4 regions of the Paenibacillus phoenicis genome follow, and region 4 is predicted to be linked to each of the others. Evidence: riboswitches for the same ligand, from Rfam matches in the RefSeq annotation. Region 4 holds a riboswitch; each other region holds the start of a gene.

Region 1 (3,584 bases), 2.8 Mb from region 4:
AAGGAAGGGTTGGTGAGGCCCGCAGTCTCGTGGATAACCCGCATCTCGCCGGTATCCCTCTGCAGCTCGCAGAGATAAATTCCTGGCTCCCCGCGATCAGCATAAGAACCCACAAAAAAGTGCCAATTCGGTCCAGCTTCCTTGCTCACCGATTTCTCTTCCTTCTCTTTCTCAAATTCATCCAGCATCTGCTTCACTTCAGACAACGGAAGCCGATCAAAAAACATCTCCACCTGTTTCTCTGCCCCGCTGTAGATCTGGTTCATCACGGCAGGGATGTTCGAGGAGATATTACAGGAAGAGTGTTCGCTGCCGGAACACCAGTTGGGATGCAGCGATCCTTGAGCGAAGATGCGGTACAAATCGCCGAGAGTAACCTGCGAAAGCTCGCACTTTAGCAAGTACCCGCCGCGGGCCCCTTCCTTCGTCGTCACCAGGTCGTGGCGGCGAAGCAGGCTGAGCACCTTACGTACACGGGCCGGATGGGTCGCGACGCTGCAGGCGATCTGTTCGCTATTGGCCATGCGATCCTCCTTGGAATCTAAATACAACAAGCAATGGACGGCGACCGTTAATTCGCTATTCATCTTCCTTCTTCCCCTTCCCTTACCAAGTTTGAAACAAGTGCAGACGAGTATGTTATAATGTTCTCGCGAATCGCTATTCGCTAGTCACTTTATTCCATTTCGCTAAATACTCAATATATACATACTATATACTTACAGAAAGGGAACCTCTATGAACCTAATGAATCCCTCTTATATGCAAGCCGCCTTTACCGTTGGTGCAATGGCCATGGCCGTCGCTGTTCTGTTTATCCGTCTGAAAGCCAGTCGTCGGCCTGTCACGGTGAAGAAAATCATCATTCCTCCTCTAGGAATGACAACCGGCCTCTTCATGTTTGTTGTGCCGGAAACGCACATTCCTCTCCTGTGGGGCGTAATCGCCTTCGCTTTCGGTTGGCTCCTGTTCTCCTATCCGTTGATTCGGACAACCAAGTTCGAGAACATCGGCGGCGAAATTTACGCGGAACGTTCCCGCAGCTTTATCTTTATCCTGATTGGACTGCTTGTCGTCCGTCTCTTGCTGCATGAGGCCGTAGAACAATACGTCTCCGTCATGCAAACCGCGGCGCTGTTCTTCCTGCTCGCTTACGGCATGATTATTCGCTGGCGGCTGTATATGCTCAAGCAATACCGGGCAATGACCGGGAATACCGCCTCCTCATGATTCACGAAACCGTTGCAGCACCTCAAACATATTAAATTTTCTATATAGATGCAATCCTTTTATGGAGATTTTATTTTTACATCACTTTCCAATCTATCACCCGGATGAATACAACAACAGCCGTACTCGCATGAAGCGAATACGGCTGTTGTTGCTCACCGCGCTCTCCGATTCCGGCAGCAGCTTTCGCCTATGCCTTCTTGGACGACGATCTTTGATCGGAGCTTGGATTGCTCAGTTGAGGGAGCATGCGCATCCCCATGACCATCTCGGACGAGCAGAGCGGACATACGGGGCTATATTCAAAGGTGAAATTGTCCCGCATCCACCCGTTGCAGTCATCGCTAGTGCAGGTCCATACCGGCGTATTTTCCTCAGGAATTTCCTCTAACGTCTTTTTACGGTAGTTCATAAATTCCCCTCCTCTTCAAGGTGAACGTTCCAACCAGGTGAATCGATGTAATTGTTGCAGCTTTATATGTACCATCAGAAGCGGACTTCTGAAAAATTAACCTCATGAATGATCTTCGCGAAGAAAAACTGCCCTTAATGCGAGCACGCATTAAGAGCAGTTCCTAACTAACTTACAGTTTTACAACGTTCTCGGCTTGCGGGCCGCGGTTGCCTTGAACCACGTTGAATTGTACGCGTTGGCCTTCGTCGAGGGTTTTGAAGCCTTCGCCGGTGATTGCGCTGAAATGAACGAATACGTCATTTCCGCCTTCCACTTCGATGAAGCCAAAACCTTTCTCAGCGTTAAACCATTTCACTGTTCCGGTTTCCATGGGGAATACCTCCTGTTTCAAGATTAACATGATTCATTTTTTTAACAGAAGTCGCTCAATAAAGGCTGACCCTTATTGAACATGCACCACTTGTATAAAAAAAATTCACACATTGAAAAAAGTTCCAGTTTTATAAAGTGACACCCTTTTCAATGCGTGAATGATATCCTCTTTCAAAACCATGATTTGAACTCATTATATCCTTTTGCCAGATAAAAAGCAAATCCCCTGGTTTTTGCAAGCTGGTCCGGAAAGACTGGACAAATCCAGTTGGCGAAAACTATAATGACAGATGTAATCTGCAGTCATATTGTTCAGGGGTGCTGGAATTGGCCGGCTGAGAGTGTATCCCTCCAAGATACTGACCCTTCAACCTGATCTGGATAATGCCAGCGTAGGGAGCCATACCATGGTGATGAACTTATTTTACATGTCATTTCCATTGCCTATTGCGTCCCGGATCCGGGACGTTTTTTTGTATCCGGAAGTTGGAAGTTACGCTTAAGGACGCACATCCAGGGTTATACCAAGAACAAGCTGCGGAAATCTACACCAACGAAGGAGAGTAGAAGTCGTGAAAGTTCAAGTACGTACCGCACTGGCCATGTTTCTCGGTTGCTTGCTGCTGATATTGTCCGCCTGCGGCGGAGCGAATGGGAACAGCGCCGGGAAGGCGAAAGCCGGAAACCCAAGCGGGCAAAATACCGAAGCCGCCGCACCAAATCAAGGTTCTAACACAGAGCTGCAAGATGTTAAAGTCGTGCTCGACTGGAGCCCGAATACGAACCACACCGGGCTTTACGTCGCCAAGGATCAAGGCTATTTCGCCGAGGAAGGGCTGAATGTGGACATCCTCCTGCCCGGTTCCGGCGGTGCTGAGGCGATGGTTGCCTCCGGAGAGGTGCCGTTTGGCGTCAGCGTGCAGGAGAACGTAACTCAAAGCCGGATCCAAGGCGTCCCGCTCGTCTCGATTGCCGCGATCATTCAGCACAATACGTCCGGCTTCGCTGCCCCCGTAGACAAGAATATTAAATCGCCTAAAGACTTCGAAGGCAAAGCCTACGGCGGCTGGGGCTCTCCGGTGGAACAAGCGGTGATCCAATCGATCATGGACCTGCAAGGCGCTGATGTCAACAAGGTGAAATTCGTTAATATCGGGGATGCCGATTATTTTACGGCAGTGAAGCGGGATATTGATTTTGCCTGGATTTTCTACGCCTGGACAGGCATTGAGGCCGAGCTGCGGGGCGAGCCGATCGACATGCTGTATGTCAAGGATTTCTCCGAGAAGCTGGACTACTACACCCCGGTACTCGTGACAAACGAGAAGACGGTCAAGGACAACCCCGAGCTGGTAAAGGCTTTTATGCGGGCCGTGTCTAAAGGTTACAATTATGCGATCGACCATCCGGAAGAAGCGGCGCAGATCCTGTTGAAAGCCGTACCGGAGCTCGACAAGGACCTGGTGGTGGCCAGTCAAAAATGGCTGAGCCCGAAATACAAGGACGATGCTCCGCGCTGGGGCGAGCAGAAGAAAGAAGTGTGGCAGAACTACTCCGATTGGATGTT
Region 2 (3,584 bases), 510 kb from region 4:
CTTCTTTTCTTCTCCTTTAGATTCTAACAGGCCAGAAACTGCTAGTGCACTCCTTTTTTACTGTATAAAAACAATCCTTGAAACAATTTCCGATACTCGATCCACTAAAAGCCTTTGATTTTCATCAATCTCATCCAGCAACCCTTCTTTTTCATACTAGCGGATGTAGAGTCCGCCCCAGCGGGTTCACGGTTGCTTGGTGCCGGCGACGAAGGCATTCAGCTTCGCGAAATCGCTGCTGTCATCGGGCGGCAATTAAACGTGCCTGTGGTCAGCATCACACCGGAAGAGGCTGATGCCCATTTCGGTTTTCTTGGTGCCATCAGGACACTATTTTGCTTAAAAAAGCAGGGATGCCCCAGAAGCCTTTAACGGCTCTTGGGACATCCCCTTTCTACCTGTTCGTTAGAAAATCGTAGGCACCATACCCACGTTACGATATTTTAAGCTCCGCTTTCGTCTGGAAACGACCCCGCTCCTTAATCGGAAGCGGTAATCCCAGCTTCTGCAGCTCAGCGTATATCCAATCCGCGTGGTACTCATAGACGGTTTCGATCTTGTACTGCTGCTCTTCACTACGGTTTCCTACCTCTGCTGAGTCGCTCCGTTCATGATCGGCCTCGACCAGCAACAGTCGATGCTCGGCAAGCAGCTGCTGCAAAATCACCAAATGCTCATAGATATGGCGATAGGATTCAATTTCTTTGCCGATGTGCTCCATCGATTCGCTGAGATCTCGAGTCAGATGGAATTCCTCTTTGCAAAGCTGATAATATTTCTCCAGGCAACCTAGCTCCGCACGAAAACTCTCCAAATCGACGACTTCCCGGCACTTCGTGATCTGCCCGAATAAATCGGCCATCCGCTTAGCGACGGCTTTCCGCGCCTTTTCCAAATCGGCCTCATGTTTAGGGGGGAAGACGACCAAATTGACGATCACAGCAACAGCAATACCAACCAATGTGTCTGTGATCCGGTTAATCCCATAAAAAATCGGACTTTCACCCGGCTGAAGATTCAACATGATAGCTAAAAAAACGATACACCCGATGGATATTGACTTATTCCATTTCAGCAAATTGCAGACATAGATTACGACGATGACGCCTAACGCGCAATACACCGCGTTCCCAGGCTCAATCATGGCGAAACCTGCACCCACGATCGCCCCAACAAACGTCCCCATCGTCCGATGTTTCCCGGCCGTAAATGAGTTGGTGACCGAATTTTCCATGGAAATGATCGTTGCGATCGCGGCGTAAAAAGGATACTCCAGGCGCAATAACGCTGCAACGATCACACACAAACAGATGGCTAGCCCTGTCTTGAGATTGCGTAAACCAATCGTCCATTTCAATCTCATCACTCCCCAATCAAGCTCCGACCGTATTATAGAGGATGTTTTTAATTCGCTTCAATTTAATTAAACATCACAAAACGGCTATTTTTGCGATAAATCGTGACATTTTCATGAAAATTTCTTGGAAACGGCTTAAAGCAGGCAGCTTAACACCAATCCAATTCAACGGTTGTAATTATCTGGATCCCCGTGTATAGTAAACATGACAATTCTAAATCGATCGACACTAGGGGAGCCGCAAGGCTGAGATGAATCGAAAGATTTGGACCCTTTGAACCTGAACGGGTTAAGACCTGCGTAGGGAAGTGGAGCGTAAAGCATGTATGAACCAGAACATAAGTCTATTTAGGCTTATTCCTTCTGTTGCTGAACTTAGCCCCCTCCTTGCGGAGGGGGCTTTTTTGCATTGGATTTCTAACCTGAGAGGGGATGAATATGACGAGCCAAAAATTAACGCTAACCGCACCCGAACTGCATCTGATCTCCATCTCTCCCATCCACGTATCCGAACTGCTCAGGGTATCCCTCAAGGCCCTTCCCTACTTGGATTACATTCATGTGCGGGATAAGCAGCTCACCGCGAAAGGTCAGCTGGAGATCATTCAACAAATGTTCGAATCAGGCATTCCGCTGAACAAAATTGTCGTGAACGATCGGCTGGACGTGGCCTTGGCCGCGCGGGCAGTGAATGTCCACTTAGCCGGCCATAGTCTTCCGGTGGACTCCGCTCGTCCGTTAGCCAGCGGGATGCGCTTGGGCAGGTCGGTTCATTCGGTGGAAGAAACGGTGCAGGCCGCCGTAGATGGAGCGGATTATTGCCTGTTCGGACATGTGTACGATACCTCCAGCAAACCCGGACTTCCCGGCAGAGGGCTGGAGGCATTAACTGCTACGGCGAAGGCTTGCCCGGTTCCGATGATCGCCATTGGAGGCATCCGACCGGATCAAGCGGGAGAGATCATCCGCTGCGGCGCTCAAGGGATTGCCGTCATGACAAGGTTGTTTCATGCACCGGACCCGGCAGAAGAAGCCCAAGCATATCGCGAGGCAATGCAGACAGCTTGGCTGGAAAGGGGGTGAACCACGTGCAGGTTCGTCTGAATGGGAAAGAGACGACGATCAACGAAAGCTGTGTCACACTGGCCGATTTATTAGCAGAGCCCCCATGGAAGGACCGAAAGCTGTTGGTTGAACTAAACGGTACAGTTATACGAAAGGAAGACTATGACGTGACCCCGTTATCGGATGGGGATCGTATTGAGCTAGTCCATTTTGTTGGGGGAGGTTGATCCTATGCAGGACTTATTCCATATTGGCGGCAAGGCTTTGTCCAGCCGTCTCTTTATCGGTACTGGCAAATATAATCGCAATACCTTAATTCCCGAAGTGATCGAACGTTCAGGAGCAGAAGTCATCACCGTCGCTTTAAGAAGAGTGAATCCCGATTGGGAGGAGGAAAATCTGCTGCATCATATCCCTTCGCATATGACGCTGCTGCCGAACACCTCCGGCGCCCGTAACGCGGAAGAGGCGATCCGCATCGCCAGATTGGCTAGGGCGGCGGATATGGGCAATTGGATCAAACTGGAGGTCATCCAGGATCAACGTTATTTGCTGCCAGACAACGTGGAAACCATTAAAGCAACCGAGGTATTGGCCGCGGAAGGGTTCGTTGTCCTTCCTTATATGAGCCCGGATTTGTCAGCCGCTCTCCGGTTAAGGGAGGCTGGAGCCGCTGCCGTCATGCCACTCGGGTCACCGATTGGCAGCAACCGCGGTCTGCGGACGAAGGAATTGATTCAGATCCTGATCGAGGAAGCAGGCCTGCCGGTGATCGTGGACGCCGGGATCGGCAAGCCGTCAGAGGCAGCGGAAGCAATGGAAATGGGCGCAGCGGCTGTCCTCTTAAATACGGCGATTGCAACCGCCCGCGATCCGCTGGGCATGGCTGAAGCGTTCCGCGCAGCCGTTATAGCCGGCAGATTAGCCCATCTGGCCGGGCTGGGACCGGTGGAGCAAAACGCGGTAGCGTCTTCCCCGCTAACCGGATTTCTGGATGAAGTGAAGGCCTAAGGGATGAGCTTCTATGACAAAATCCAATCCTGGGAAGGCTTCCCCTTTCCACAGCGGCTTCAAGGTTACAGCGATGCAGATGTATGGCGGGCGCTTAGCAAGCCTAAGCTTGATGCGGAGGATCTGCTAGTCTTGCTGTCACCAGCGGCTG
Region 3 (3,584 bases), 1.1 Mb from region 4:
CAATGGGGGCAGACCTTGGGGAATACCGTTGATTCGATAAGCCAATCGATTAGCGAGACCGCGGCATCCGTGCAGCAGTCGGTGGCGCTGGCCGCAGACGAGTGGAAGGACGATTTGACGTTCACGGGACGCTCGCATGACCTTTCGACAAGCGAAGCCATCGGCAACGCCAGCAAGCTGCAGCTGGAGAATGCCGTAGGGCGTCTTGAGTTGAAGGAAGGCACGTCCGATCAGATCGTGGTGAAAGCGACCATCCAGGCCGCGGATCTGCCGGCACGTAAGGAGAAGCTGGATACGTTGTTTGAACAGAGCGAGGTGACCGTCACCTCTCAGGGCAATACGGCTCAGGTGCGCGTGCACGCCAAAGGCGCGCCGGACCAAAATTTATGGGATTGGGCGCAGAAGGAGCTGCATTTTACCGAATTCCGCATCGATTATGTCGTTGAGGTCCCTGCCGGGATTCAGGAGTTTGAAGTCACGAACCATGTCGGGGAGATCGCGGCGAGCGGGCTTACGGGAACCTACCGGCTGAAGGGAGAGGTCGGGTCGATTCGGGTCGAGGATGCACGTCTGTCCGGGGATTCATCGATCCGTACAGCCACCGGCAGCATCAATCTAGATATTCTCACGCTGGATACGGGCGGTCAGCTTCAAGCCATCACCGATGTTGGCAGCATCACGGCAACGCTTGATCCGTCGTTAGCCTGCGATCTCGAAACGTCCAGCGAACTGGGCGAAGTCATTGGAGCCGCGAAGGGACGAAGCGAGCGGGGCGGCGGAGGGCCGTTGGTCGCGCTGGAGACTTCCATCGGCAGCATTACGGTGCAATAAAGGGGAAGAGCCGGCCGAAGCCGGCGGGCGATGATCACTGAATTAGCTTGGTTTTGCGGAGTTAAACCGGCCCAGCGCTTCGCCCATCCGTACCTTCTGTCCGGGCGCAAGTTCAGGCAATGGGGTGAAGGTGCCGTTCTGGGTGAGCAGAACGACGGTGGATCCAAACTCGAAATAAGCCAGGTCGTCGCCTTGCTCCCAGGATTTTGCCGAAGGGTCGGTGTACTGGATGCTGCTCACGTTCATCGCGCCGACCTTCACGAGGGCGATTTCCCCATAGTCGTGGGAAATGTAAGTGATCAAGCGTTCGTTTCGGCACAACACCTTCTTCATATGGCGCATGCCAAAATCGTTCACCGGGTAGACCCGGCCTTTGATGTGCTCGCATTCCAGCTTCTTGCCCGTCACGGGTGCGTGAATCCGGTGATAATCGGTAGGACTCAGATAAAGAACAAAGGCGTAACCGTGTTTGTACAATTCTACACGAGGGGAGCCGTCCAGCAGCGCTTCCAAGGAATAATCCTGTCCTTTGACGTTCAAGATCGTGCCGGATTGCACCTCGCCCATAAACGTAATCAGCGCGTCCACTGGACTGATCATCACTCCCGGCTCCGCGTGCAGCGGGCGCATGCCCGGCTTTAATTTGCGGGTGAAGAACTCGTTTAACGTGCGATATTCCCGAAGCTCCTTCTCCGCTTCATGCAGCGGAATGCCATACGATTTTGCGAAAAAAGGGATCATTGCTCGGCTAACCCCCGAATGGGAGAACTTGCCCATCAACCGGGATAACCATTTCCGGGAGGAGAGCTCTGTCATCCATTTCATCCATGTCGCGGCCAAATCGCATCCTCCTAGTCTGTCCAGTAATGCTGCATTGGTATTGATGAATTCGTTGCCACTTCCGCTTATCTTGACACAGAATCAGGCCGAAATCAATACAGGACGGGTAACTCCTAGTTTACAGATTTGTACAAATTTAGGCTTGATGCCTGGGCGGAGTTGGTGTATGTTTATATCAATCGCATAGGGATACGGGGGCTTGAGCGAATCAGGCTGAGATAGCGGCATATTGCGCCGCGGACCGTTAATCTGATCTGGATAATGCCAGCGTAGAGAATCGATCGTCCGGGACTTTTTGTGCCTACGTGCGCCCCCGTGACCTGACCGCCGTCTGAGCTTATTCAGGCGGTTTTTTTTACGATGCGAGGATTTAAACCAAATGATCAAGAGGAGAGATGAAGATGTCGGAGGTTGTTCAAAAAAGAACGGGGCGTGGCCTCAAGCTAAGCGATGTGCTGGTGACGGTGTTGGTTTCGTTGGTGCTGGGCGTGGTGTATCACTTCTGGAGCTCGGTGTACAATTTGTTCTCCCCCCTGTTCTTCCAGGCCGATGAACTGGTGTACGGAATGTGGTTCCTGGCTGCAACGCTGGTGTTCTTGCTGATCCGCAAACCGGGGGTGGCGTTGATCGCGGAGGTCGCTGCGGCCCATGTGGAAATTTTGTTCGGCAGCGAATGGGGAGTTCAGCTGATTCTTTACAGCGTGCTGCAAGGCTTAGGGGCGGAGCTGGTGTTCGCTGCGTTCCGGTATCGGAAATTTTCCGGCTCCGTTGCTGCATTAGCCGGGATCGGAGCTGCCGTGGGTTCGGTTATCCCGGATTTCTTCTACGGATATGTGCAGGATTACGAGCCATGGCTCTTGACCGCCAAATATGCGATGCGGGCCGTCAGCTCGGCGCTGATCTGCGGGTACTTCGCTTATGCCGTCGTGAAGGCCGTAGAGGCGACAGGGGTTACGACGCTGCTGCGACCGGTTGATCCGAAAGACTATGCGGCGTTGAATGACTGATGCGGAAGGAAACGACGGCAGCTGAGGTCCGGGAGCTGCGGCTCAAGTTCCCGGGTGAAGACCGGTTTGTGTTTAAGGATTTGGATTTCTCGGTGCGGCGCGGGGAGCATGTGCTGCTGCTGGGTCCCAGCGGATGCGGCAAATCGACGCTGCTCCAGGTGCTGAGCGGCATCATTCCAGACTTGGTAGAGATTCCGATGCGCACGTCCGCGCAGCAGCTTCCCTCGTCGTGGCGCTTTCTGTTCCAGGATCCGGATACGCAGTTTTGTATGCCTTATGTGGATGAGGAGTTGGCTTTTGCCTTAGAAAATTTAGGCGTGCCGAAGCAGGATATGCCCGCGCGGATGCAGGCCGCATTGGCCAAGGTGGGCCTGGACCTGCCTGAGATCCATGTGCCGATCGATTCGCTGTCCCAAGGGATGAAGCAACGGTTGGCGCTCGCATCGGTGCTGCTTGGCGATCCGGAGGTGCTGCTGCTGGATGAGCCTTCGGCTTTGCTGGACCCGCAGGGCCGCGAGCAAATCTGGCAAGCGATCGCCAAGGTGGCCGAGGATCGCACCTTGATTATCGTGGAGCACCGGATCGAGGAGTTGACGGCACTGGGTCTCGTTGACCGCGTCGTGTTGTTTGGACCGGACGGGCAGGTGCTGGGCGAGGGGGCACCGGACGTAGTGTTTGACACGTACCGTTCCGAGCTCATTGAGTTTGGGATCTGGTATCCCGGCGTCTGGGAGGCGTATTTTGCCACCGAAGCCGGCCGTCGATTGCTAGAGCCGGTGAAAGATGAACGGCGATTGGATGGACCTGCCGCCGTGGAACTGACCGATTTTTGCGGGTTCCGGCAAGGGCGGCCGGTGATTGAAGTCGGGCAAGCCGCCGTGTATCCCGGGGATTGGATTGCGATCA
Region 4 (3,584 bases):
TGATGACGACCTGCTGCGCCCCGTAAGCACAGATCCGTTTTGCTGCCTCGCGGCGGTCCTCCATGCTGCGGATGGACAGGCCGGACAGCACCTCCGCTTCGGGAAGGTTCGGCGTTACGATGTACGCCAGCGGCAGCAGCTGCGAGCGCAACGCCTGCACCGCTTCCGTCTGGAGCAAGGAAGCTCCGCCTTTGGCGATCATCACCGGGTCGACAACGACCCGGTTCCAGCCGAACGCGCGGATTTGCGCGGCCACCGCCCCAATGATTTCGGCGCTGAACAGCATTCCGGTCTTTAGCGCATCTACGCCGAGGTCGGAGCCAACCGCATCGATTTGCTCTGCCGCAGCTTCCGGAGGCAGCGGATAGACGTTGGACACGCCCAGCGTGTTCTGAACCGTCACGGCGGTGATCGCCGACATCCCGAATACACCCAGCTCCTGGAACGTTTTCAGGTCGGCCTGGATGCCAGCCCCGCCGCCGCTGTCCGACCCGGCAATCGTTAAGGCTCTAGCGATCTGGCTCATCCGACCCACCATCCGCCGGCTCCGGTCGCCTGAAATTCACGTACTGCCGCGTGCCCTTTGAGCGAGTGCGGGTGCAGCTTCGCCAGTTCGTCGAGGAACGCGATCTGGAAGCTGCCCGGGCCGGCCGAAGCCGTCCGCTCGGCGGCGCGGGACGCGGCAGCGCCATAGAACGCCAGCCCGGCGGTGCCGGCCAGCAGCAGATCGCGCTCCACCGCGGCGAAAGCCCCCAACACCGACGTCAGCAGGCAGCCCGTGCCGGTCACCTGGGTGAGCAGCGCGTCGCCGCCGCTCACGATCCGGCACTGCAGCCCGTCGGTGATGACATCTTCACGGCCGGTGATCGCCACGACCGTGTTCAGCGCCCGCGCGGCCCGCACCGCGAGCTCGGCCGCCTCGGCGCTCGCGGTGTCGCCGGCGTCGACGCCCTTGATCTCGCGGGATTCCCCGACGAGATGGGCGATCTCCGCCGCGTTGCCGCGCACGAGCGACACCTTCACCTCGCGCAGGATGCTCAGCGCCGACTCGGTCCGGAAGGCGGTAGCTCCCGCGCCCACCGGGTCAAGCAGCACCGGCACGCCGTGGGCGTTCGCCGACTGGCCGGCAAGGATCATCGCCTCCACCTGCGGCGTCGACAACGTGCCGATGTTAAGGACAAGCGCGCCGGCGATCTTGGCCATATCGGCCACCTCCTCCGGCGCATACGCCATGACCGGCGACGCGCCAAGCGCGTACAAGCCGTTCGCCGTAAAATTCGTGACAACCACGTTCGTGATGTTATGAACGAGCGGTTTCGTATTTTGCACCTTTTGCAGCACTTCGGATAGCTCTTTTTCCAGCAAACTCATATAAGTTCAACCTCTCTTTCGATCATTTGGCTTTGGGCATGGATGGATAGCGAATCGGCGCGGAGTTACAGCTGAAGCACCGGCACCGCAACCGGCCAATCTTCCAACCGATACGCCATATCCCAGAAGAGATATTCGAGCTGGCAGCTCTGCAAAAAATGCTCGGTCATGCGTTGACGCTCCGCCGCATTGGCGGTTTCCGCCCATTGGTCCAACGCCCGCATGAACTTCTCTGTGACGCCTCCTGCCCGTTGACCGTAGAAAGTGATCCACTCATAGTACGGATGCTCCGGCGTCGGCTGCACTTCCTCCAACAGCTTCTTGCCAATCTCCAGATAAGTCCACGGACAAGGCAGGAGCACGGCGTATATTTCTCCCAAACTTCCTTCGTGGGCCACCGTCAGCATATGACGGATATAATGATGAGCCGAAGGGGCTAGCGGAAAGCCTTGCAAATCTTCAAATTTCACCCCGGCCACCCGGCAAAAATTGTGATGCGGATGAATCTCACTGTTTAAAATGAAATCGATCTGTTGATTGAACAACGCAATCTCCTCGCGGGTCTGGCACTTGGAAATCGCGATCCCGTAAATTCGCATGTAAGCATTCAGATACTCAAAATCTTGCTTGACGTAATGAATGAGCTGTTCTTTCTGTAACCGGCCTTCCGCAATACCTCTGACAAAGGGATGATCAAATATCGCTTGATAAATTCCGTCCGCCTTCCTACGCAACTCTTGAGAAAATCCCAACTTCTCCACCTCCACAAATTTTGGCAAGGAAATCCTCTGAGAGGACAACGGCAAACCGAGCTGCCAGAGCACGCAAAAAAGCCGCTCCGTAGAGGGAGCGGCTGGATGAACCCTAGGCATACCGATATACTCATGGCAGCCTAAGCGCATGTCACTTGGGGCCGGCTCCACTTTCCTACGCTAGTATGAACTAGATCAGGTTCAAAGGGTCCAAGATGATCTCTTGTCTCAGCCGATGACGGCGCCCCTAGTGGATTTCCTATGCAATTCAATTATTACTCTACCGGTCCCTGCCTGGATTGTCAATCCCGTCCAGATGGTGGAATAGGTGGATCGTTTGCGTCTCTTCGTCTACACCAACCCCGCGCGGTTGCATAGCATAAATAACAGGGCACTCCTAGGAATCGATTTAGGATCGATTTCGGGATCGGTTCGACCTGTTCCGCATGACAAGCAACTGGACTCCATCAAGTTAAGGAAGGTAAAGCCATGAACTCAGCCGGAAAGAACAAGTCCTCGTCTTCCAGCAAGAAGAACGGCAAAAAAGGCGGCTTCCGGCCTAAAACCCCGGAATACACCGTAGCTGCGCTGCTGCTCTCCGGCAAACTACGCGTGGATTCCGTCCAGTTATACCGAAACGCGACCATGTTCGTCTCCTTGGTTGGCGAGTACAAAACGATCAGCAGCGACGCGAACGCCGATAAACTGCTGAATTTCCTCAATGAAAACGGGGATCTCACCATCAACGACATCATTAATGCCATGAAGAAAAAAGCGGACAGTTCCTCCTAATGCTGGCGTTCGTTGTCGTAAGCCGGAGTTGCTCCAAATGCCTGTTCATTTCAGCGGACGCCAAATGGAGATTGTACGCTTTGAACTTAATTACGATTACGGGGGTTTGCCACATGGGTCAATTTGACGGCGAAGGTTTTTCCGAATGGATTGTGATCATTATTCTGGTGGTTTTATTTTTCTATGGTTCTAACGATATTGAAACGCTAACAGGCGCCCCCACTTCCGACAACTGAGGAGGCGCCCGTTTCGCCCATCTTTATTTCAACTGAAGACGAATCGTCTTGATTTCATAAGGCGTCACTGTCAGCTCAATCGTATCTGCGGAGGACAGCTCTCCGGCCGGACGTTCCATCAGGTCGGTTTCCTGCCAGGACGCCACGGGCACTCCGACGTGTAACCGGACGCGGCCCCGGCCGCCCTTATATTCATGGAAACGGACGATCACGCTATCGTCGTCTTCCGCTTTTTTCACCGCATCGATGACGACATCCGCACTGCCGCTCGTTTGGAGCAAGGAGAACGACGTAGTATGAGCCGTACCTGGTGTAGCGTATACCGGTTGATTCAGGAGCGCTGCCGCCTGCACGGTACCGCCTTCGGACCAATCCCCCTCATGCGGATACAGCGCATACGTAAATTCATGCTCGCCGCGATCCGCCTGCGGGT

What was found. Region 4 has a riboswitch for thiamine pyrophosphate ahead of tenA (thiaminase II). Riboswitches for the same ligand answer to the same signal wherever they lie in the genome.
Region 1: it holds a riboswitch for thiamine pyrophosphate, as region 4 does, so the genes downstream of both, U9M73_RS20520 (ABC transporter substrate-binding protein) here and tenA (thiaminase II) in region 4, are expected to answer to the same signal.
Region 2: it holds a riboswitch for thiamine pyrophosphate, as region 4 does, so the genes downstream of both, U9M73_RS10125 (thiamine phosphate synthase) here and tenA (thiaminase II) in region 4, are expected to answer to the same signal.
Region 3: it holds a riboswitch for thiamine pyrophosphate, as region 4 does, so the genes downstream of both, U9M73_RS12695 (ECF transporter S component) here and tenA (thiaminase II) in region 4, are expected to answer to the same signal.

The regions. Positions count from the first base shown of each region.
Region 1 is NZ_JAYERP010000001.1:4,388,042-4,391,625, reverse strand. It holds gene U9M73_RS20540 (beta-propeller fold lactonase family protein) at 1-587, opposite strand, end outside; gene U9M73_RS20535 (CcdC family protein) at 739-1,230, shown strand; gene U9M73_RS20530 (cold-shock protein) at 1,421-1,642, opposite strand; gene U9M73_RS20525 (cold-shock protein) at 1,815-2,015, opposite strand; TPP riboswitch at 2,322-2,434, shown strand; gene U9M73_RS20520 (ABC transporter substrate-binding protein) at 2,620-3,584, shown strand, end outside.
Region 2 is NZ_JAYERP010000001.1:2,139,464-2,143,047, forward strand. It holds gene U9M73_RS10110 (hypothetical protein) at 1-27, shown strand, start outside; gene U9M73_RS10120 (FUSC family protein) at 434-1,357, opposite strand; TPP riboswitch at 1,579-1,681, shown strand; gene U9M73_RS10125 (thiamine phosphate synthase) at 1,796-2,440, shown strand; gene thiS (sulfur carrier protein ThiS) at 2,446-2,649, shown strand; gene U9M73_RS10135 (thiazole synthase) at 2,654-3,433, shown strand; gene thiH (2-iminoacetate synthase ThiH) at 3,437-3,584, shown strand, end outside.
Region 3 is NZ_JAYERP010000001.1:2,693,227-2,696,810, reverse strand. It holds gene U9M73_RS12705 (DUF4097 family beta strand repeat-containing protein) at 1-831, shown strand, start outside; gene asd (archaetidylserine decarboxylase) at 874-1,671, opposite strand; TPP riboswitch at 1,853-1,964, shown strand; gene U9M73_RS12695 (ECF transporter S component) at 2,073-2,678, shown strand; gene U9M73_RS12690 (ABC transporter ATP-binding protein) at 2,678-3,584, shown strand, end outside.
Region 4 is NZ_JAYERP010000001.1:1,628,524-1,632,107, forward strand. It holds gene thiD (bifunctional hydroxymethylpyrimidine kinase/phosphomethylpyrimidine kinase) at 1-526, opposite strand, end outside; gene thiM (hydroxyethylthiazole kinase) at 523-1,371, opposite strand; gene tenA (thiaminase II) at 1,437-2,123, opposite strand; TPP riboswitch at 2,279-2,382, opposite strand; gene U9M73_RS07680 (hypothetical protein) at 2,613-2,915, shown strand; gene U9M73_RS07685 (hypothetical protein) at 3,029-3,151, shown strand; gene U9M73_RS07690 (alpha-mannosidase) at 3,175-3,584, opposite strand, start outside.